Regions from separate parts of the Rufibacter soli genome, predicted to be linked through region 2. Evidence: riboswitches for the same ligand, from Rfam matches in the RefSeq annotation. Region 2 holds a riboswitch; the other holds the start of a gene.
The links. Region 2 has a riboswitch for S-adenosylmethionine ahead of metH (methionine synthase). Riboswitches for the same ligand answer to the same signal wherever they lie in the genome.
Positions count from the first base shown of each region.

Region 1: linked by a shared signal. The riboswitch ahead of ACYVJQ_RS11125 (O-acetylhomoserine aminocarboxypropyltransferase/cysteine synthase family protein) and the one ahead of metH (methionine synthase) in region 2 are both predicted to bind S-adenosylmethionine.

Region 1 covers NZ_BAAGTS010000002.1:2,208,180-2,220,213, reverse strand. The annotation lists gene trpS (tryptophan--tRNA ligase) at 862-1,836, opposite strand; gene ACYVJQ_RS11150 (alpha/beta fold hydrolase) at 1,938-2,540, opposite strand; gene ACYVJQ_RS11145 (queuosine precursor transporter) at 2,616-3,413, opposite strand; gene ACYVJQ_RS11140 (ribonuclease Z) at 4,242-5,159, opposite strand; gene ACYVJQ_RS11135 (STAS domain-containing protein) at 5,181-5,558, opposite strand; gene ACYVJQ_RS11130 (phosphoribosylaminoimidazolesuccinocarboxamide synthase) at 5,627-6,562, opposite strand; SAM riboswitch class I at 6,913-7,025, shown strand; gene ACYVJQ_RS11125 (O-acetylhomoserine aminocarboxypropyltransferase/cysteine synthase family protein) at 7,293-8,627, shown strand; gene metX (homoserine O-acetyltransferase MetX) at 8,636-9,691, shown strand; gene ACYVJQ_RS11115 (homoserine dehydrogenase) at 9,670-10,923, shown strand; gene lysA (diaminopimelate decarboxylase) at 11,348-12,034, opposite strand, start outside.
Region 2 covers NZ_BAAGTS010000005.1:312,234-324,267, reverse strand. The annotation lists gene ACYVJQ_RS15920 (DUF5916 domain-containing protein) at 1-1,668, shown strand, start outside; gene ACYVJQ_RS15915 (NAD-dependent epimerase/dehydratase family protein) at 1,688-2,350, shown strand; gene ACYVJQ_RS15910 (SAM-dependent methyltransferase) at 2,548-3,333, shown strand; gene ACYVJQ_RS15905 (hypothetical protein) at 3,478-3,987, shown strand; gene ACYVJQ_RS15900 (plastocyanin/azurin family copper-binding protein) at 4,066-4,410, opposite strand; gene ACYVJQ_RS15895 (DUF4142 domain-containing protein) at 4,407-4,952, opposite strand; SAM riboswitch class I at 5,645-5,753, shown strand; gene metH (methionine synthase) at 5,835-9,524, shown strand; gene metF (methylenetetrahydrofolate reductase [NAD(P)H]) at 9,780-10,733, shown strand; gene ACYVJQ_RS15880 (succinylglutamate desuccinylase/aspartoacylase family protein) at 10,879-11,811, opposite strand; gene rimK (30S ribosomal protein S6--L-glutamate ligase) at 11,798-12,034, opposite strand, start outside.

The DNA.
Region 1 (12,034 bases), on a different contig from region 2:
TCCTGGGCAGGAGCTTTTTCTGTTTTAAGCCTGGTTTAAGGAAAACAGGCTTAAAACAGAAAGTCGATGAATTGTTTTTTCAGCTTCTTCATTGTAGTTTTTGTTCTCAAGGGGCAAAATTTGGCCTGCTTTCTATTGGCAATTTCTTTTAGCTTTAACCCGTCAATGTTGGTGTTCCTAGGGGCAACGACTGAGACTGCCTCTTCACCTGAATGGTGCACGCATTTCCGCCTGTTGCTGGCGTGGCGAGCGCCTATGCCTTAAGTCCTTATGCTGTAATGTTTCATCTTTCCCCTCTGAGCGCTCACGGCCGCGGGGCCCCGTCTTTCCCCCTCGCACTGCCCTTGCGGCCGAGTTGCTTTCTTCTTTTAGTAAAGCCACTGCAGGGCCACAAGCGAGGCGCGCGAAGTAAAGACTGGAATAAGAAATGCGTGGGAAGGAGGTAAAGGCGTTTTGTGCAAGTTTTTCCAAAAACAGTTCAAAACGCCTATCTCCATTTTTCCTGGTTCAAGTTTCCAACTTGGACCCATCATTCGGGAAGTTTCCAACTTCCCTGAGGCTCTGGCCTCACTTTACGCATATCCTCCCCCTTTGAAGGGGGTAGGGGGCTGATTACTCGTGTAGATCAACCCGTTTCAAGCCCGTTTTCCGCAAAACTGCCTCAAAACGCAAGCAACTTGAAACGACCACTAAAAGAGAACCTGGACTACAATAAGAATCGCAACGGACAGGTCAAGCCCTGTCCCTACGGCAAAAGAATAAGGTCCTTCAGAAAACTTCTTGAAACCCAAAAAGCCGAAGCATTCCTGCTTCGGCTTCCCTGTTTGAAATAGATTCTGGCTAAATAATTAGCCCTACTGCTTAAAAACCCAACTTTTCTCGCACCCGCTTCAGGACTGGGGCACCTATAGCACGGGCCTTGGCGGCGCCTTCGGCTAGCTTGGCGTCTATCTCCGGGAGGTTCTCCATGTAGTACTGGAAACGCTCGCGGGGCTCTGCGTATTTAGTGATGATGAGGTCATACAGCGCTTGTTTGGCGTGGCCGTACCCGAAGCCGCCAGCCAGGTATTTCTGGCGCAAGTCTTCCGTTTCAGCGGGCGTGGCCAGCAGGGCGTACAACTTGAAGGTAGTGTCGGTGGCTGGGTCTTTGGGGTCGTCCAGGCCTTTGCTATCGGTGACAATGCTCATGACGCGCTTGCGGAGTTCCTTGTCCGGCAGGAAAATATCCAGAGTGTTACCGTAGGACTTGCTCATCTTTTCGCCGTTGGTGCCGGGAACGGTCATGACAGATTCATCTACCTTGGCCTCGGGCAACACAAAAGTATCGCCGTAAATATGGTTGAAGGAACTGGCCACATCACGGGTAATCTCTAAGTGCTGAACCTGATCTTTACCCACGGGCACAAACTGGGCATCATACAGCAGAATATCAGCGGCCATGAGAATAGGGTAGGTGAACAACCCGGCATTCACATCTGCCAAGCCCCGGCGCGCCGATTTATCCTTGAAGGAGTGCGCATTAGCCAACATGGGAAACGGCGCGAAACAGCTGAGATACCAGGTCAGTTCAGTGGTTTCAGGCACGTCTGACTGGCGGTAAAAGATATTCTTATCGGTGTCAAAACCAAAGGCCAGCCAGGCGGCCGCCACGGCGTAGGTATTCATGCGGCGCTCCTGCGCATCCCTGATGGAGGTAAGCGAGTGTAAATCAGCTATGAAGTACAGTGATTCATTCTCGGTTTTCTTGGAAAGCTCTATTGCGGGGAGGATAGCACCCAGCAGGTTGCCCAGGTGCGGACGGCCACTGCTTTGGATGCCCGTAAGGATTCGTGCCATTCTGTTACTGTAAAGTTCTCTGCAAAGTAAACGATTGACGGGCAAACGGGAAAGCCAATCCCTTTTTAAAGCCGTTTTCAGCAAAACAGGCCTAAAACAGGTTAAGCTAGGTACCGGTTAATCAACGCGCTTACTTCCTTGGCCCGGTTTAACACTACTAAATGCTCGCCTCCTTTTATCACGTGAAGGCCCGGAACCTGGGGAACAGGCAGGATTTTGTCACGGTCACCATGGATGATGATGGCGCCCGCGGGCGGGGCTTCTTGATGCCAGGAGAGAATCTGCGTAAGCGAACGCCGAAGGGTGAGCACATCTGTGTCCCTGATAATAGACCTGAAAATGGCCTTGTCCTGGGACGTAATAGCCCCAAAAAGCCAGGCTCCTGGGCCGGTAAAGCGTTTAGCTGCCGCAAAAGGAAGCCAAATCTGGGCTTTCAACCAACCCCCCAAGCGGTATGGAAAGGGAATTTGGCGGGTATCTACCAGGGTGGAAACCAGAATAAGTTTTTTAACCGGAATCTGCCGGGCTATTTCCTGGGCAACCATGCCTCCAAAGCTCAGGCCTATCAAGATGGGCGGTTCCTGGCTGGGCTCCATCTGTTGCGCCAGCTTTTGGGCATAGGTCGCCAACGTGTCAGAAGGAGAGGGCCTGATCCATTTGATATACCGGGGCTGCGGATGATCCAGTTCCAAGAATTGAAACATGCGTTCATCAGCCCCTAAACCACTGATAAGATACAAGGGAGGTTGCGCCATAAAGCGTGCGGCTAAAAGAGGAAATTAATCCTGGGCAATAAAGGTTTCCATGGGTACTTTCTGGTCATCTGCCAGGTAGCGGTCAATAATGGGGTGGGCCAAGTACAGCAAAGGCGTGAGCACTACTGCCATGGTAAACTTGTACAGGTAATTGATCACTGAAACGGAAAACACCAACGTAAGGCTCCAATCCCCGAACAGGTAAAAGGCGATAAATAGGACCACCACCGTGTCTACCAACTGTGAAACCAGGGTAGAGCCGGTGGCCCGTATCCAGATCTTTTTGCTGCTGGTAATGCCCTTGAGCCAATGGAAGACATGCGCATCCAGCAACTGCCCCACCAAAAACGCCACCAAAGAACCAATGATTATGCCCAGCCCCTGCCGGAACACCTTGTTAAAAGCGAAGTCCATGTCAAAGGCCGTACCGTTGGGTCCCTGGTTGTTGATGTCCTGCCAGAACTGCGCCGGTGGCAAGGCCGTGGCAATGACAATGACCAGAAACGCGTAAGCGATCAACATTGCGGTTAAAATGCTTATGCGCTTCACCCCGTCTTTTCCAAAATATTCATTAATGATATCAGTGGTGATAAAGACCACTGGCCAGATTATGACCCCTGCGGTGAGGTTGAAATCAAATGTGTTTCCCATAACCGGTATCTGGGCCCCCGGCAACCCAAACACGCCTTCCCCCGAAAAAATCTTTACCCCAATCAACTCAGCCAGCAAGGCGTTAGTGAGGAAAATACCGCACAGCACCATGAACAGCTGTCGTTTTTTGTCGCCCATGGAGGCGTGATAATGGTGGGTGGAATTGGACATTTTATATGCGGCGGTTTAAGTTCTTATTTCCTGTAAAGATGGAAGAAAGGCGGTAATTATAAAATTTTGGCAAGGGTGCCTTGTAGGGTATAATTCCGTTTTAGGCCTGGTTTTGGAAAAACGGGCCCAAAACGGCTGGGGTAGGTTCTGAGTTGATCTGCACGCGTAGTCAAGCCCTACCCCCTTCAAAGGGGGACTAAATGCGTGGGTGAGTCTTTCGCCTCAGGGAAGTTGGAAACTTCCCGAATGGTAGGTCCAAGTTGAAAAATTGAACCAGGGAAATGTCTGCTGGTGTAAACACCCCCTTTCGCCCCCCTCAAGGGGGGAGTCTGCGTTTAGTACGCCGAAATGCGTTTTAAGCCTGTTTCCCGAAAAACGTGCCTAAAACGCCAACAGCCCAAAATACATTTCACCAAATCTCCTTCACGCATTCCCTCAATTCCAGTCTTTACTTCGAGCGCCTCGCTTGTGGCCCTGCAGGGGCTTTACTAAGAGAGAATTGCAACCCGGCCGCAAGGGCAGTGCGAGGGGGAAAGACGGGGCCCCGCGGCCGTGAGCGCTCAGAGGGAAACCATGCAACAATACAGCATAAGGACATAGGCAACAGCAGACACCACGCCAGCAACAGGCGGGAATGCATGCACAAGGATGTTGCAGGTTGAGCCGCAATCTTGGTCCTTGGTGAGAATACCAAAAACGGCGGAAGAAAGGAAAAGCTGTCTAAATCGTTGATTAATAGACAAATCTAAGCGAACGGCAAAAGTCCGATAAAAAAACCTCTACCCACCTTAACAAAGGAAGACCTAAACATTCATGTTTACAAAACCATTACTCCAACACACTAACTGTTTTCCCTTCTGTAGCTAAATTGGTATTAGGGAAAATAGCCTGGGCTTCCTCCAGCAGGGGGGTGAGTTCTTTGTAGCGGGCAGAGAAGTGCCCGATGAGTAGCCGTTTTACCTGGGCCTTTTGAGCCAAAGCGGCGGCTTGGGCGGCCGTGCTATGGAAGGTGTATTCTGCCCGTTGCGCCATGTCACTTAAGAATGTGGCTTCATGGTAGAGGAGATCCACGCCTTGAATGTAAGGCAAAATGTCTTCCTTGTATTTGGTGTCTGAGCAATAGGCGTAGCTTCGGCTGCGCTTGGGATGAGTGGTGACGTCTTCGTTGCGAACCAGAATTTCTCCCTGCTCGTTCCGGATGTCTTCTCCCCATTTCAACCGGACCAATTGGGGCGGAGTAAGGAAATCAGGAAGTTTGGATTTGAGCAGGTGACGCGGTTTTTCCTTCTCTTTAAATAAAAATCCGCAGCAGGGCACCCGGTGCTGCATAGGCAGCGAGTGCACCGTCATGAATTTATCCTCAAAGATTTTACGGCAAACGGTGGTGTCTAACTCCACAAAGTTAATGGGGTAGGGGAGTTGGGTGCCGCCGTATTTAAATTGAAGGGAAAGGATGTCAGCCAGGCCTTTAGGGCCAAAGAGGTTGATAGGGGCTGTGCGCTGTTGCAGGTGCATGGTGGACAGCAGGCCCACCAACCCAAAATAATGGTCACCATGGAGGTGACTTATAAAGATGTTACAAATGCGCTGATGCTTTACTTTGTATCGCATCAGCTGCATTTGTGTACCTTCGCCGCAATCAATCAGATTTATCTGGTTACCAACCGTGAGAATCTGGGCGGTATGATGACGTTCAAAAGAAGGCGTGGCAGAGGAGCTACCAAGTATTTTCAGCTCGAAGTCCAAACTGCTGTTTCTTCAGATTGACTATTCTTCTTTTTTGGTAAGATCGCTCTCAATTTCGTGCAGAAACACCCGGTCAATACCTTCTTCAACGGTAGGCAGAATGTTCAACACAGACTCCAGTTTAGAGATGGTGATCAGCTTGGTCACGTGCTCCTGAAGGCCAGTCAAGATCAATACGCCTCCAGAAGAGTTGCAAAGACGGTTGGCTATCAAAATAGAAGAAAGCCCGGAAGAATCAGTATATTTTACGTTTGATAGATCCAAGATCAGGTTGGTGATACCTTCTGCATTCAATTTAACAAACTCAGACTTCAGATCAGGGGCGATCGTGGTGTCCAGTTTCTTTTCATCTATGGTGATGATGGTATAGTTCTCTTTTTTATCTATTGTGTACTTCATAAGTAACAGCAAAAAGGTTTAGACTGCGAATCTACCAATTTTTGGTGGAATATCTGTAACAAAGTATGTTAAAAAATGTTTGCGGCAATGCTTTCCTGTAAGCTATCTGGCTGACTGGCGTAGTCTTGGGGAACAAACTTTTCTTCCAGTAACTGCTCATACAATTCAATGTACCGCTGGGAGATTTCGGTTAATTTGGCGTCAGTCATTTCAGGTACCTGTTGCCCTTCTTTGCCCTGGAAACCGTTTTCTATGAGCCATTGACGTACAAATTCTTTAGAAAGTTGCCGCTGGGGCTCGCCAGCATCCTGGCGCTCCTGGTAACCTTCAGCATAGAAGAACCTGGACGAGTCTGGCGTATGGATTTCATCAATTACATAAATGGTGCCATCGGCTTTACCGAACTCGTATTTGGTGTCTACCAGGATAAGCCCGCGGGCAGCAGCCAGTTGGGTGCCCCGCTGAAAAAGGGCTCTGGTATAGGCCTCCAGTTGCAAGTAATCTTCTTCAGATACAATTCCCTGGCGCAGAATCTCCTCCCGTGAAATATCTTCGTCATGGCCCTCGGCGGCCTTGGTGGTAGGCGTGATGATGGGCTCTGGAAAAGGGTCATTCTCTTTTAAGCCTTCCGGCAGCGCCACTCCGCAGAGGGAACGTTTACCGGCGCTGTATTCCCGCCAGGCATGGCCCGCCAGGTAGCCTCTGATCACCATTTCCACTTTGTAGGTTTCACATTGCTTGCCAATGGTCACGTTGGGCGCAGGATGGCTGATTACCCAGTTAGGCACTACATCTGCGGTGGCTTTTAAAAAGGAGGCCGCAATCTGGTTCAATACCTGACCCTTGTAAGGGATGGCCCGCGGTAACACCACGTCAAAGGCAGAGATCCGGTCGGTGGCTACTAAGGCCAGCTTGTCTTTGAAATAATAAACGTCGCGGACTTTGCCCCGGTAAAACCCGGTCTGGTTGGGGAAGTGGAAGTTGGTTTCTTTTAATGCTTGCATAAGAGCGGACTAACAGCGGCAAAGTTAGGAAAGGAAAAATAAGGGGCAAGACCTTAGGGGAAGTGTTTATATGCGGTAGGCTTTTACAGATCAATGCACCCAGAAAAAATCTTTGTTTGGGCTAAATGATGGAGCTGAAGGTTAGGAGTTGAACAACGAAAATTCAGGCTATAAGAAAATAGCTAGTTGTAAAGTTGCTAATGAATGTTAGGTAGGGGTATGAGTTTTGCAATGGTTTTGACGGGCTGTTGCGGCTGTGACAAAAATAATTTACTAAATTTTTTAAAATAGTTTGGAAATAAGGTTTTGGGGCCTACATTTGCAATATCAAGTCAATTATCAAGGTAGTTGATTTATAAAGAAGAGTGGAGAGACAGGCTCTGAGAAGCTCTAGCAACCTACCAACCGTGTAAGGTGCTAATTCCTGAACCCAACGGACATATTGCCTTGGGGAATATAAATTGATACGAAGATGGAAAATCAAGCAAAAGCCACTTCTTACAATGCAGGGTCACGCTCATTAGCAGTGACAAAATTTAGTACACCTCATTTCTTGTTCGGCGCAACAAGCATGCGAATTTGTGGCATGCGGGGCTGTTGTTGTTGCCTATAATCCTCCTTTTCCTGTTTTCCAGGGTCTGACGCACCGCGGCAGGAGTGTTCCTGCTATCCGTTAGTTTTTCTGGAGTCTTGTTTTTGTTCAATTTTTCAATTGTAACCAGCCATTACTATGTCTAATTCCCTTCGTTTTGAAACCCTTCAGCTGCACGCTGGCCAAGAAATAGATGCTACTACCCGCTCCCGCGCGGTTCCTATTTACCAGACCACTTCTTATGTATTTGAGAGTGCCGAGCACGGCGCTAACCTGTTTGCCTTAAAGCAGTTCGGGAATATCTACACCCGCATCATGAACCCTACTACTGATGTGTTTGAGAAACGCATTGCTGCCTTGGAAGGCGGAGTAGCGGCCGTAGCCGTGGGTTCTGGGCAAGCGGCCCAATTTATTGCCCTTACTAATATCTTACAGGCCGGTGACAATTTTGTAGCCTCTAGCAATCTGTACGGCGGTTCTTACAATCAATTCAAAGTATCCTTCAAGCGCCTGGGCATTGAGGTGAGGTTTGCCAAAAACGAAGACCCTGCTTCTTATGCCGCCCTAATAGATGAAAATACCAAGGCCCTGTACTTGGAAACCATTGGGAACCCGCGGTTTAGCATTCCTGATTTTGAATCAATAGCCGCGGTGGCCGCCGGACATAATCTGCCGCTGGTGGTAGACAATACCTTTGGTGCCGGAGGGTACCTTTTCCAGCCGCTCAAGCATGGGGCCAATGTGGTGGTAGCCTCTGCCACCAAATGGATTGGTGGTCATGGCACCACGCTGGGCGGGGCGATTGTAGACGGCGGTAACTTTAACTGGGGCAACGGCAAGTTTCCGCAGTTTAGTGAGCCTTCTGAAGGCTACCACGGCCTTAATTTCTGGGAAGTGTTTGGCGCCAATGGTCCGTTCGGCAACATCGCTTTCGCCATTAGGGCCAGGGTAGAAGGACTGCGTGATTTTGGTCCCTCTTTAAGTCCATTCAATTCCTTCCAGTTAATCCAAGGCCTGGAGACGCTTTCGCTGCGGGTGGACCGCACAGTAGAAAACGCGCTGGCCCTGGCTCAATGGCTGGAGAAACACCCTCTGGTGGAAAGCGTTAATTACCCCGGTCTGCCTTCCAGCCCGTACCACGCATTGGCTCAGAAATACCTGAAACGTGGTTTTGGCGGTGTGCTAAGCTTTAACCTGAAAGGCGGGAAAGAAGAAGCCGAGGTTTTTGTGAACAGCCTGGAACTGGTAAGCCACCTGGCAAACGTGGGCGACGCCAAAACGCTCATCATTCACCCGGCCTCCACCACCCACCAGCAATTAAATGAAGAGGAGCAACTGTCTGCCGGCGTAAACCCCACGCTACTTAGGGTGTCTGCGGGCATTGAGCATATTGAAGACATCAAGGCAGATTTTGAACAGGCGTTTGCCAAAGTACGGGTGCGTGACATCCAAGTAGAAGCCTCTTTAAACTAGTATTTGCCATGTTATCAGGACGCGTTTTTTCTTATACAGATGAGTTTCTTTTGGAGTCCGGGCGATCATTGCCCGGTTTCCAACTATTTTACACCACTTGGGGCACGTTGAATGAAGACCGCAGCAACGTTATTTGGGTGTGCCATGCTTTTACCGGCAACGCCTTTGTGAAAGACTGGTGGGATGGCCTCTTTGGGGAAGGCAAAACCTTTGATCCGGCCAAGCATTTTATTGTCTGCGCCAACTCTTTGGGTAGCTGCTACGGTTCTACCGGTCCGTTGAGCCTTAATCCAGATACCGGCAAGCCTTATTATCACGCATTCCCCACCATTACTGTTCTGGATACGGTAAAGGCGTTTGAGATTTTGCGCCAGGAACTGGGTATTGAACAGATTCAAGTTTTGATTGGTGCTTCCCTGGGCGGACAACAGGCCTTGGAATGGGCCATTGAATACCCAGAGGTAACTAAACGGCTGGTGCAAGTGGCGGCAAACGCCCGGCAAACGCCTTGGGCCATTGCCTTTAATGAAACCCAACGCATGGCCATTGAACAGGACGTGACCTGGCAGTTAGACACGGATGATGCCGGTTTGCAGGGCATGCGCACCGCGCGGGCCATTGCCTTGCTGTCTTACCGTACCTATAAAGCCTATAACCAAGCCCAGCGCGATCCCTCAGAAGAGCGGAAGCGCCATTACCGGGCCGCTACCTATCAGCAATACCAAGGGGAAAAACTGGCGCAGCGGTTCAATGCCTTTTCTTACTGGCAGCTAACCAAAATGATGGACCACCACCACGTGGGCAGAAATCGAGGAAGTCTGGAAGAAGCCTTGCGCCGCGTGCAGGCCGAAACCCTTATAATAGGAGTAGACACCGACGTGCTGTTCCCGGTGAATGAGCAGCGGTTTGTGGCCCGTCATATCTCAAACGTAACCCTGGAGATTATTCATTCGCCTGCCGGGCATGACGGGTTCTTACTGGAAACCACCCAGATAAGCCAGGCCCTGGATACCTTTTTACAGAAAAAACAACAACGAAAAACATGGATTCCCACCGTCTTCTAACTATTGGCTTATTTGGGTTTGGCTGCGTAGGCCAAGGACTGTATGATATACTGGCCCGTGAAGAGTCACTGCCCTACAAAGTGGCCCGCATTTGCGTAAAAGACCCCGTTAAGTTGCGTCCGCTTCCCCCAGAAAATTTCACGTTTGACTGGCTGGAAGTGGTGCAGGACGAGCATCTTGATATTCTGGTGGAAGCCATTAGCGACGCAGATGAGGCCTATGCCATTGTATCTGAGGCCTTACGCCGAGGCAAGAAAGTGGTGACCGCTAACAAAAAGTTGGTGGCCTACCATTTGTCAGAACTCCTGGCCCTGCAGGAAGAATTTGGCGGTACCCTTTTGTATGAAGCTGCCGTGGCCGGAGGTATACCAATAATTAGAACGGTAGAGGAGTATTTTTCCAATGAGCCCCTGGCGCGGGTGCATGGCATTCTGAACGGTTCGTCTAACTACATCCTCAGCCAGATTTTCAAAAACCAGAAGGCTTACAGTGAAGCATTAAAAGAGGCCCAAGACAAAGGCTTCGCCGAGTTGGATCCCTGGCTGGACGTGGCCGGTGCCGATTCCCGCCACAAGCTCTGCATTCTGGCGGCCCATGCCTTCGGGCGCACGTTGGCCCCGGAAGAGGTTGCCTTCTTCGGGATAGATTTCCTGGGGCGCCAGGACTGGGAGTTTGCCAAGCAGCAGGATGCCGTTATTAAACTGGTGGCCTCCGTGCATGAGACCGCCGACGGAGAGTTAGTGCCCTTGGTGTTGCCTAGCCTGGTGAAAGCCTCTGATGATTTGTATGGCGTGGAGCAGGAATTCAATGGCGTGGTAGTGGAAGGTGGCTACTCTGGCACCCAACTATTCAAAGGGCGTGGCGCCGGCGGGCACCCTACTGGGTCTGCCGTGTTATCTGATATTGATTCCATTAGCCGTGGATACCGCTATGGTTATAAGAAATTGCAAAGACATAAAAATGCCGCCGCTCTGGCCTTAGATTATGAGCTGGAAGTGTATCTGCGGTGCCCTGAACCAGATTTAGTGGTGGCCTTGGGACTTTCCAACCTGCAAACGGTGCAGCGGGAGGCAGATGCCTTCAGTTTAATTGGAACTGTTACTTTGGGCAACCTTATCAAATCTCAAGACCAAATAAGACAGGCGGGTGCCTACATCATGGCCCTTTCCTCTGGTTTTGAGGAAGCAAAGGAAGCACCCGAAAAAGAAGCAGTGGCTTGGTCAAACGCCTGATAAACGACTATACTCCTTATTCTCCCATAACAGTTTCTTAAGGGATAGCCCGCCAAAAAGTAGAAAGTAGTTTGTTCATTTTAGTTCGTTTATTACCAAAAGCCCAGCTAGATAGCTGGGCTTTTCGTTTTCCGTGAATTTGCCATTTGGGAATGAATAGGACGGCAGTGATGGGGTATTTTCTGTTTTGAGCCTGGATTTCTAAAACCAGGCTCAAAACAGAAAACCTTTACTCTGGCCGCTCTTTTTTTGGTAAAAATTTACCTCTTCCTCTTAATGCAATTTGACTAGTACTTCTATAAAAGGGTGCTAACCAGGGTAAAAGCAAAAACCTGTTTTAGAGCCGTTTTTTCAAAAACAGCTCTAAAACAGGTTTTCATAAGATTATGGCTGAAAAGAAAATCACTTAGCCATTGGCCCATCGTTAAGAAAGGTATATAGCCTGGACTTTGTCCCGGAGGTTGTACTGTGACACCATGACCTCGCCATAGGCGCCCGCCGTCCTAATGGCAATGAGGTCGCCGCGTTTGGTTTCCGGTAGGGTATATTCTTTGGCGAAACAGTCTGTTGACTCACAGATGGGCCCTACCACGTCATAGATTTTCTCCGGAAATTGGCTGCTGAGGTTTTCTATTTTATGATAGGCCTGATACAAGGCCGGGCGCATGAGTTCGGTCATGCCGGCGTCCAGAATCACGAAGTTGGTTTTCTGCCCGTGTTTCAGGTAGAGCACCTTGGTGATCAGGTTTCCGCAGGGGGCCACCAGGGCTCTGCCCAATTCAAAATGGACTTGCTGCCCGGGGCGCTTTTCCAATAACAGATCAAAAATCTTAAAATAAGTGGCAAAGTCGGCGATGGGGTTCAGTTCTGGGGTGCGGTAATCCACGCCCAGGCCTCCGCCCACGTTCAGGTGTGGGAAAACCAGCCCACGCTCTTCAAACCACCGCTGAATCTCGTTTACCCGAACGCACAGATTTTCAAAAGCCCGCAGGTCGGTGATCTGAGAGCCAATGTGGAAGTGTAGCCCAATAAGACGCAGGTTAGGCCACTCCCCAAAACGGGGCACCAACTCCTCCAATTCCCAGACATTAATCCCAAACTTGTTTTCCTC
Region 2 (12,034 bases):
GATTTTGGGCAGGCCCAGTCAGATGCCCAGGTCCTCAACCTGTCACCCTTTGAGGTGCGGTTCAATGAAAACCGGCAGTTCTTCACCGAGGGCACCGAACTCTTCAACAAGGCCGGCCTCTTCTACTCCCGCCGCATCGGCGCGCAGCCCCTTAATTATAATAACCTGGCCTATGATCAGGACCGCTACGGAAAAGACGCAGAAATACTAGAAAACCCAGAGAAAGCCAGTCTGGTGAATGCCACCAAGATTTCGGGGCGGACCAGCAAGGGCCTGGGCATTGGTTTGTTCAACGCCGTTACCCGCAACACCTACGCCACCCTCAAAAGCCAGGACACCCAGGAGGAATTCAGGGTCCTCACAGACCCCGTTACCAACTACAACGTGCTGGTGCTGGACCAGAGCCTGCCCAACAGTTCATATGTGACCTTTACCAACACCAACGTAACCCGCGGGCACGGTTTCTACAACGCCAATGTGACCGGTCTCATGACCCGGCTCACCAACAAAAAGAACAGCTATGCCTTGGAGGTGGCCGGTAACCTGAGCCAGCACTACAACAAAGGAGAAGTAGCCGAGGGCCAGGAAAAGGTGGAACTGGGTCATGCCTATGAGGTGGAATTTGGCAAGACCAGCGGTAATTTCCAGTTCACGGTGGAGCATGAGAGCATGAACCACACCTATGACATCAATGACCTGGGCTACCTGAGCAACAACAACACCATCCAGAATGAGGCCAACGTACGGTACAACTTCTATAAGCCCTTCTGGAAGTTCAACAACCTCTACAATGCGCTGGGGGTGCAGCACCGCATGCTGTACAAACCGGCTTCTTACGCGCAGATGGTGTACTTCTTCCAGACCAACGCCACCACCCGTAAATTCCTGTCCTTCGGCTTTACGGTGGCCTGGTTGCCGCATAACAACTATGACTACTTTGAGCCCCGGTCTTACCGCAACGGCGTGCCAGACCGCAAGTTCAGGAGCCCGGCCGGTACTGAGGTAAGTGGCTATATCTCCAGTGACTACCGCAAGAAGCTGGCCCTTGACATGAATTTTGGCATGTACCGCTCTGGGGAGTATGACCAACTGAACGGGTGGCTGGGCCTGGCCCCCCGGGTACGGGTAAACGACCATTTACAGATTGTGTACCGCATCAACTACAACCGGTCTCTGCGTGACTTTGGGTATGCCGGCAAAGACAACAGCCCCCTGACCGGGGAAGGCGTACAGGACAGTATTTTCTTTGGGTCCCGCACCGTGAACACGGTCAACAACACCTTAACCGGCACCTATATCTTTAACGCCCGCACGGCCCTTAACCTCAACATGCGGCACTACTGGTCAAGCGCCACCTGGCAGAGCTATTACCTGCTGCTGGCCAACGGCAATATAGATCCGCTGGGGTACCGTCCTCCTTCCCCCGCCTCTGATAACCGAAACTTCAATGCCTTTAACATTGACCTGGTATATAGCTGGCGGTTTGCGCCCGGTAGTGAGCTGAGTGTGGTCTGGAAAAATGCCATCTATAACTCAATAATCCCAGATCAGAACCTGTATTTCCCTAATTTGCGCAACACCTTACAGGCCAAACAATTGAATAGTTTCTCCGTTAAGATGCTATATTACCTGGACTATCAGGTCATCAAACGCGTCCTGAAATCTTAACGCTTCTTACCCCAGAACTATGGTATCTCCCAAGGTGGCGCTTATTGCCGGCGCAAGCGGTCTAGTAGGTGGTGAGTGCCTGCACTTGCTGCTTAACAGCCAACGCTACAACAGAGTCATTTCAATAGGCCGCAGCACCTTGCCCATCAGGCACCCCAAACTTCAGCAGTTGGTGGTAGACTTCAATAATCTGGAGAAAAACCGCCACAGCCTCATGGCCGATGACGTGTATTGCTGCCTGGGCACTACCATCAAAAAAGCGGGCTCCAAAGACAAGTTTTACCAGGTAGACTATACTTATGTGGTGAAGCTGGCCAAGCTCACGGCTTCCCACTTTGCCTCGCAGTTTCTGGTGGTATCGTCGTTGGGGGCAGATGCCCATTCCCGTATTTTCTATAACCGGGTAAAAGGCGAAATGGAAGAAGCCGTGAAAGCCCTGCCCTTTACCAGCGTGCACATTTTTCAGCCTTCGCTATTATTAGGCGAGCGCCAGGAGTTCAGGCTAGGCGAGAAATTCGCTACCTCTCTCATGAAAGGGGTAGGCTTTATCTTCAACGGACCGCTTCGCAAGTACAAAGGCATTCCGGCCAAGGCGGTGGCCAAGGCCATGCTGGAGGCGGCTAAGCAAGACGGCGGGGGCGTACTGGTGCACTCCTCTGAGCAGATGCAGGAATTTGCTTAATTGCTAATTATTGATTGTTCTTTTCTAAAGGCGTTTTAGGGCTGTTTTCTGAAAAACGGGCTTAAAACGGAAATCCCTCACCAGAAACGCTTTCCGCGCCTTACCTGCTAAAATTCCTGGATTTGGCGCGTTGGCTCTGCCGTTGTTACCAACCTCTCTTCCTGCTTTGCGTACCTCTCGGGAGAAAAACCGCCGCCATGGACGCAGACTACCACCAGATCAAACACTTTTTCCCGCGCAGTACCCAGTATGATCCCCAGTGGGTGCGTGAGCATTCCATGGGCGAAAACGTGCTATATAATCTGGAGAGCATCACCTCCCAGATTCCGTTGCAGAAAGGCATGCGCGTGCTGGATCTGGGCTGCGGCAAGGCGGCAAGCTCTGTTTTTCTGGCCAAGGAGTTTGCCGTGCAGGTCTGGGCCGTAGATGAGGCCATCTCGGCTACGGATAACTACCAGCGCGTGCTGGAGGCCAACCTGGAGAACCACGTCTTTCCGCTGCGCGCCGATGCCCGCTCCCTTCCCTTCCCCGAGGAATTCTTTGACGTGGTGCTGGTTATTGACTCCTATACCTATTTCGGAACCGATGACAAGTACCTGCCCTACATTTGCCGCTTTCTGAAACCCGAAGGCTACATTGGCATTGTGGACGTGTGCTTCAAGGAGGAGATCGAGACCCTGGACCAGGTACCCGAGTTTCTGCAGAAAGACTACCAGAATTACTGGTACTACATCCACACCGTGGAGTGGTGGCGCAAGCTTTGGGAGAAAACCGGCCTGGTACAGATAAAGACCGCCGACCTGCTCCCCGCTGCCAACCTCATACGGGAGCAGTATGTGCAGGATTTTGAGGAGGCTGGCCGAAAAAAAGACCCATTTGCGCGGGCTTTAAAAAAAGACAAAGACCAAAGAATCAGCTTTTTCAGGCTTATTGGCCAACGCACCTCCAAGGAAGCGTACCTCCAGTCTTACAAAAAAAGCTAACTTTGCCCCGGACCTCTGGCCCGAAAGAGGGAGGAATCTTTCTGGGGCTTGTTTTCCACACCGTAAAATAATACCCGGTTCTACGCAGTTAAGAAGGTGCCCATCCTTGGGGCAGGCACGCATTTCAGCAAAGAATCTTTTACCATGAAAAACAAACATCTTATTTTTGCGCTGGGGCTACTGTTGTTCTCCTTCGGTAACCACTTTACGGCGCAGGCGCAGAAACACGGAGTGGGCCTTAGAGTGGGAGGCTACACGTCAGGCATTTCAGGAAAGTTCTTTCTGCAACCAGACGCCGCTTTAGAGGTGATCCTGGGAACTGGCTTTACCAGAAGGGGGTTTCAATTAACAGGGCTGTATGAGAAACACGCTCCTGCTCTGGGCATAAGCAGCCTACAGTGGTTTTACGGCGCCGGGGCCCATATTGGGTCCTTTAGGGGCCGGTATTACCACCCTCGTTCTTATAAACACTATTATGAATCTTATGACCGAACGCTCACCACGGTGGGTATAGACGGAATTGTAGGTTTGGAATATCAGATTACGGAAATCCCGATTTCTCTGGGGCTCGATTTTAAGCCATTTATCGAGGTCAACCGAGACGGACTTTTCCCGTTCGCAGATGGAGCTCTGACCATCCGCTATACATTCTAATGCTTCCCCAAACCTACTTGAAAAGCCTGCCTCGTGCAGGCTTTTTCTTTTTATGGGTTGCTACAGATTAACCAGAGGTTACTTCACAATGATTTTCCCCTTCATCACCGGGTGAAAGCTACAGTAGTACCCGGTGGTCTTGGTGGCCAGCCAGGTCCAGGAGCCTCCGGGAGCTAGTTTAGGCGACTGCCAGGTTTTGCCAGATGTCTCAGTGACGTTGTGCATCACTATGTCTTTATTGAGGAACACCACTTTGTCTCCTTTGCGCACCGTCAATTCTGCGGGTACAAACTTCATCTGCTTTATCTCTACCGTGTGCGTGGCGGGTGAAACGCTCCCCCGCAGGCTAGCAGGCTCCACCAACAGAAAAGCAAGGCACAGGCCGTTGAAACACCACCTGCGCCATTCTTTTACCGTCCTCATTTAGATTTGAATTGTTTTTGCACCATCTGCGCGTGCTCCAGGTGGGTCTGCAACGCAGGAACTATTCCCTGTAAAAGGGCCTTCAACTCTGCGTTCTCAGACTCAGGAATGAGCAGGTTCTTTACCGCTGAAATGACCGCCTTGTGATAGGTTACCTCATTGTCTATATAGGCTTTATCAAAGGCTGACCCAGATTTGGTACGTAAACTGGCTTTTGTTTTCTCAGCGTCTGCCAGCATCTTTTTGCCAACGGCATTGTCTTTGGGGGTTACGCCCAGTTTTTTCACCAGGGCCACCGCCTGGTCAATGACTGCGGTATGGTCGTTGGTCATGGTTTGGGCAAACTCCAGTACCTGCTTGTTCTTAGATTTCTCCTTGGCAATTTTGGCATAGGCAATGTCTATTTTATTGGCAATAACGGCCACAGAGGCTACCTCAGGGTCTGAGAGAGGAGTGGTGCCTTGCGCCTGCACCTCGGGGTTCACCAGGGCACACATCAAAAGGCTACCCATACAAGCAAGCATTCTCTTTAGGTTTTTCATGACATTAAAGGTTATTGGTTTCCCATTAGATGGAGAGTAAGCAAATGCGTTACAAAAAACTTTGTTAAAGTTTACGCCTCTGGCGATGAATTAGAAGAGCACTTCACTAGTGGGGAATGGAGGCTTTGATGGTTGGTTCCGGTTTAACCAAGGCTTCTTATCAACTTGCAATTACCTTGTGCACGCATATCCGCCTGTGGCTGGCGTGGTGTCTGTTCTAGCCTTAAGCTCTTATGCTTGGTTGTTTCATGGTTTCCCTCCGAGCGCTCACGGCCGCGGGGCCCCGTCTTTCCCCCTCGCACTGCCCTTGCGGCCGAGGTGCCTTCTGCGCTTAGTATATTTGTTGCAGGGCCACAAGCGAGGCGCTCGAAGTAAAGACTGGAACTGGGGGAATGCGTGGGGATTGGGTGAGGAGATTTTAGACGCGTTTTGCAGAAAACAGGCTCAAAATGGAACGCCGCTTATTCAACACAGACTCTCCCCTTGAGGGGAGCGCAGCGGGGTGTTTACACTGGAGAACATGCATATCGTCCCCCCTTTGAAGGGGGTGGGGGGATGACCCTCTATTGCTGATCAACTCAGGACTCAGAACTCAGAACTCAGCGCACCCGCCTCCGTTTTTCCAAAAACAGGCCCAAAACGCTCTCCTCCGCTTAATTTGCATCTTCCCGCTCCAGCCCCTATCTTTGCTTTGCTTATCAAGAAAGACGGAGGGATTAGGCCCTGTGATGTCTTAGCAACCCAATTGAGTTGGGTGCTACTTCCTGCCCAACACGGCTGCCGTGTTGGGGGAGATGAGTGACGGAGATTCCTACACCCTGCCCGCCACCTTCCTCCTGCCCTTTCTTGAGCCGCAACCTACCATTTTGGTGAGCAAAGAAGATGACAAGAATTGAGGAAGAAGTACAAAAACGAATTTTAGTGTTGGACGGTGCCATGGGCACCATGATTCAGCGGTACAACCTGCAAGAGGCCGATTACCGCGGCGAGCGCTTCCAAGACTTCCACCTGGACGTGAAGGGCAACAATGATTTGCTCTCACTCACCCAACCCCACATCATCAAGGAAATCCATAGCCTCTACTTTGAGGCCGGCGCCGACATTGCCGAGACCAACACCTTCAGCGGTACCTCCATTGCCATGGCCGACTATGACATGCAGGACCTGGTCTATGAACTAAACTATGAGTCGGCCAGAATAGCCAAGGAAGCCGCCGAGGAATGGACCGCCAAAACACCGGACAAACCCCGCTTCGTGGCCGGCGCCATCGGGCCCACCAACCGGACCGCTTCTTTGTCGCCGGACGTGAACAACCCCGGCTTTAGGGCTATCACCTTTGATGAACTGGTAGATGCTTACACGGAGCAGGTGCGCGGGCTGGTAGACGGCGGCGTGGATTTACTGTTAGTAGAAACCATTTTTGACACCTTGAACGCCAAGGCGGCTTTGTTCGCCATTGACCAATACAGCCAGCAGACCGGCAAGCGTTTGCCGCTTATGGTGTCTGGTACCATCACCGATGCCAGCGGCCGCACCCTTTCGGGCCAGACCGTAGAGGCGTTCCTGTACTCAGTATCGCACATGCCGCTCTTAAGCGTGGGCTTTAACTGCGCGCTGGGCGCGAAACAGTTGCGGCCCCACCTGGAGTCTCTGAGCAAGGCCTCTAAATTCCACATTAGTGCCTACCCCAACGCCGGTTTGCCCAACGCGTTTGGCGCGTATGATGAATCGCCGGAGCAGATGGGCCAGCACATCAAGGATTTCCTGGACCACAACTTCGTGAACATTGTGGGCGGTTGCTGTGGTACCACGCCGCCGCACATCAAGGTCATTGCTGAGATTGCGAAGCAATACCCGCCGCGTCCGTTGCCCACGCTTCCGGCCGTTCCTACCTACTCGGGCCTGGAGCCCCTGACCGTGTTTGAGGGGTCCAACTTCATCAACATAGGCGAGCGCACCAACATCACCGGCTCCAAGCAATTCAAGCGCCTTATCTTAAACGAGCAGTACGAGGAAGCCCTGGCCATCGCCCGTGGGCAGGTGGAGAACGGCGCCCAGATTATTGACGTGAACATGGACGAGGGCATGCTGGACTCAGAGGCCGCCATGACCTTGTTCCTGAATCTGATTGCCTCTGAACCAGACATCGCGCGGGTGCCCATCATGATTGACTCCTCCAAATGGAGCGTGATTGAGGCCGGCCTGAAATGCGTACAGGGCAAGGCTATCGTGAACTCCATCTCTCTCAAAGAGGGCGAAGAACTGTTCAAAGAACACGCCCGCAAGGTGCGCAGCTACGGCGCCGCCGTGGTGGTGATGGCCTTTGACGAGGAAGGTCAAGCCGACAACTTCGAGCGTCGCATCCAAATCTGCGAGCGGGCCTATAACATCCTCACCAAAGAGGTAGGCTTCCCGCCCCAGGATATCATCTTCGACCCCAACATCCTCACCGTGGCCACGGGAATGGAGGAGCATAACAACTACGCCGTAGACTTCATCAAGGCCACCCGCTGGATTAAGGAAAACCTGCCGGGCGCCAAGGTGAGCGGCGGCGTGAGCAACGTGTCGTTCTCCTTTAGGGGCAATGACCCGGTGCGCGAGGCCATGCACTCTGTGTTCCTGTACCATGCCGTAAAAGCCGGCCTGGACATGGGTATTGTGAACGCGGGCATGCTGGAGGTGTACGAGGAAATCCCCAAAGACCTGCTGGAGCGCGTGGAAGACGTGATTCTGAACCGCCGCCCAGACGCCACCGAACGCCTCATTGAGTTTGCCGAGACCGTTAAAAACAAAGGCAAGGAAGTAGTGCGCGACGAAGCCTGGCGCAACGAGCCGGTGCAGCAACGCCTTACCCACGCCCTGGTGAAAGGCCTGGTGGAATACATTGACCAGGACGTAGAAGAGGCCCGCCACCTGTACCAGAAACCGCTTGAAGTAATTGAAGGTCCGCTCATGGACGGCATGAACGTGGTAGGCGACCTGTTTCAGGAAGGAAAGATGTTTTTGCCGCAGGTGGTGAAAAGCGCCCGCGTGATGAAAAAAGCCGTGGCATACCTGCTGCCTTACATTGAGGAAGAAAAAGTACGCGCTGCCGCCTCCGGTGATACCTCCACCCGCCAAACCAACGGCAAGATTCTCATGGCCACCGTGAAAGGTGATGTGCACGACATCGGGAAAAACATTGTGGGCGTGGTCCTGGCCTGCAACAACTACGAGGTGATTGACCTGGGTGTGATGACGCCCACCAGCAAGATTCTGGACGCCGCCCGCGAGCATAATGTAGACGTGATTGGCGTGTCTGGCCTTATCACCCCGTCTTTGGACGAGATGGTGAGCGTGGCCAAGGAGATGGAGCGACAGAACTTCCATATCCCGCTGCTCATAGGCGGGGCTACTACTTCCCGCGCGCACACTGCCGTGAAGATTGCCCCGGCCTACAGCGGCACCGTAGTGCACGTCCTGGACGCGTCTCGCAGCGTGCCGGTAGTGGGTTCCCTGCTGAGCCCCGAGAACAAGGAAAAATTCGCGGTAGACCTGCGGGCGGAATACGACCAGATGCGTGAAGGCTACCTGAGCCGCCAGAAAGAAAAGAAATACCTGCCTCTCAAAGAGGCCCGCGCCAATAAGCTGCCCATTGAATGGAAGGCCGAAGACGTGTATACGCCCGCTAAAACCGGCGTGCAGGAATTCAAAAACTTCCCGCTGGAAGAGCTGGTACCTTACATTGACTGGACGCCCTTCTTCCAGGCCTGGGAGCTGCACGGTAAATTCCCGAAACTGCTGGAAGACCCTATTGTAGGCACCGAGGCCACCAAACTCTACGCTGATGCCCAGGCGCTCTTGAAGCGCATTGTAGACGAGAAACTGCTTACCGCCAACGGCGTAGCCGGCTTGTTCCCGGCCAACTCTGTAGGTGATGATGACGTGGAAATCTACGCTGATGAACAGCGCACCCAGGTGCTCACCCACTTCCGGACGCTGCGCCAACAAGGACAGAAAGGCCCGGGCGTGCCCAACATCGCCCTCGCAGATTTTGTGGCCCCCAAAGAAACCGGCCTAGCCGATTTCACCGGTGGGTTCGCGGTAACGGCTGGCATTGGCCTGGACGAGCTGGTGCAACAGTTTGAAGCCGACCACGACGATTACCACTCCATCATGGCCAAAGCCTTGGCTGACCGTCTAGCAGAGGCATTTGCCGAAAAACTCCACGAGATTGTCCGCAAGGAAATTTGGGCCTACGAGCCGGAGGAAAGCCTTTCCAATGAGGAACTCATCAAGGAAAAATACCAGGGCATCCGTCCGGCTCCCGGCTACCCGGCCTGCCCGGACCACACCGAGAAAACCACCCTGTTCCAGTTGCTGGAGGTAGAGAAACATACCGGCATCACCTTAACCGAGAGCCTGGCCATGTACCCTACCGCCGCCGTTTCGGGCATGTATTTTGCGCACCGGCAGTCAAAGTACTTCGGGCTTGGCAAGATTGAGAAAGACCAGGTAGTGGATTACGCGCAGCGCAAAGGCTTGAGCGTGGAGGAGACCGAGCGCTGGTTGTCCCCTATTTTGAATTATTAAGGTATTTCTGTTTCGGGGCCGTTTTTGGAAAAACGGCCCCGAAACAGAAAACATTTTATCTACAAGAAAGGGGTTTCCCTCCCCTACTGTCATCCTGAAAGGACCTTGTGGGCGAATTAGATAAGGACTGTGGTTAACGCTACTACTGTTCGTTACCGAGATTCCTTCAGGATGGCAAATAAACGTTTTAGCATCCAACTGCTTACATAAAAACACCAAAGGCCAAAAGCTAAAAGATACCCCGACACTACGTCAATGAAAGTTACCGAGCACCTGCACAACGCCACCAACACCCTGTTCTCGTTTGAGATTCTGCCGCCTGTAAAGGGTACCAGCATTCAGTCTATCTACCAGGGCATTGACCCGCTCATGGAATTCAAACCGCCCTTCATCAACGTGACTTATCACCGCGAGGAGTACGTGTTCAAGGAGCGCGGAAACGGGTTGCTGGAGAAAATCACCATCCGGAAGCGGCCCGGCACGGTAGGGATCTGCTCGGCTATCATGAACAAGTACCACGTTGACACGGTGCCACACATCATCTGCGGGGGCTTCAGCAAAGAAGACACCGAGAATGCCTTGATGGACCTCAACTTCCTGGGTATTGACAACGTGCTCCTGCTGCGCGGCGATGCCGTGAAAACCGAGCCCGGTTTCCGGCCGCACAAAGACGGGCACGCCCACGCCTCAGACCTGATCCAGCAGGTGGTGCAACTCAACCACGGTCATTACCTGGATGAGGAGATGGAGAACCCCGTGCCCACCGACTTCTGCATTGGCGTGGCCGGTTACCCAGAAAAACACCTGGAGGCCCCTAACCTGGCCTCTGACCTTAAGTACCTCAAACACAAAGTAGATCTGGGCGCCGACTACATCATCACGCAGATGTTCTTTGACAATAAGAAATTCTGTGATTTTGTAAAAGCCTGCCGCGCCGCCGGCATCACGGTTCCTATTCTGCCTGGCCTAAAACCTATCACGGCTAAAAGCCAGCTAAACGTTCTGCCCCGCTATTTCAACATTGATTTGCCAGAAGACCTAGTAACCGCTGTGGAGGCCGCTAAAACCCCGGCAGATGTCAGACAAGTAGGTATTGAGTGGACTATTCAGCAGTGCAAAGAGTTGGTAGAATTTGGCGTACCCTGCCTGCACTTTTATACCATGAGTAAATCTGAGGCCACGGCTGCTGTGGCCCGTGCTATATTCTAATCCTGCTTTTGGGATAATCCCTTAAAAGGAGCCGCTAAAAGACAAGGACATCCGGATGGCCTTGTCTTTAGCGGCTCCTTAATTCTTCTCTGGCCTAGTCTGAAACATGCTTCTGGAAACAGCTGTTTTTGAACCCAAGCGCTGCCTACTTTAAGCCCAAATGAAGAATGGCGTCTCCTTGGTTGACCACTGGCATATGGTTAATGCCCACCACGTAACCACTCACCAGTGTGGTGATAGGGTGCGTGGCATAGCCATAAGGGTCAGAGACCGCGCCCACCTGTTGCCCGCGGTTCACGGCTTGCCCGTTTTTCACGAAGCTCCGGAACAGCCCCGCCCGCGGTGCCCGAATCCAAGTGGTGCGCTGGCAGATAATAGGCGGATATGAAACCGGCACCGCATTTTCCAGCATGCCCAGATGGTGCAAAACCCGGACGGCCCCTTCCATGCCCATGTTTATTCCTTGCTCATCAAACCGCAAAGACTCGCCGGTCTCATACACAATAATGGTCTTGCCCAGCTTGGCGGCTTCCTGGCGCAAAGAACCAGGCCGGTAATTGGAATTAAGAATGTACGGGGCTCCAAACGCCTTGGCTAAGGCTTCGCTCTCGCCGTGCTCCAGGCGGCAGCGCACCTGGGGGTAATTAGACTTGCTCTGCCCGCCGGTATGGAAGTCAATGCCATAGTCTACCAAAGGCAAAATCTCTTTGGTAAACCGGTCTGCCACGCGGCTGGCCAAAGAGCCTTTGGCGTTGCCGGGGAAACTGCGGTTCACGTCCTTGCCGTCTGGCACCTCACGGGAGAAGTTGAGGAAACCGTAGATGTTGAGGATAGGAATAGCCAGAATGGTACCCTTCACCGGTTTCAGGATCTCGCGCCTGATCATGCGCCGGATCGTTTCCACCCCGTTTACCTCATCGCCGTGCATGCCGGCCAGCAACAACAGCACTGGGCCAGGCTCCTGGGCCCTGAACACATGGATGGGAATGTCTATCTCCGTGCCGCTGGGCAGCCGCGAAATGTTGAGCCTTACCAGCTTGCGGTCTCCCGGAAAAATGGGAATGTCATTGATGATCATCGCCGCTGTCTGGGTTGTTCTTCTGTTTGGGTTTCTTGGTTTTGGGTTTGGCCACCAACAGTTCCGTGAACTCAATAATCTTGCCGGCAATGTCTTTCTGGGTGGCTTTCTCAATGCCTTCCAGCCCCGGCGAGGAGTTGACTTCCAGAATAAGCGGCCCGCGTTTGGACTGCAGCATGTCTACCCCGGCCACGTCCAGGCCCAGCGACTTAGCGGCCATGAG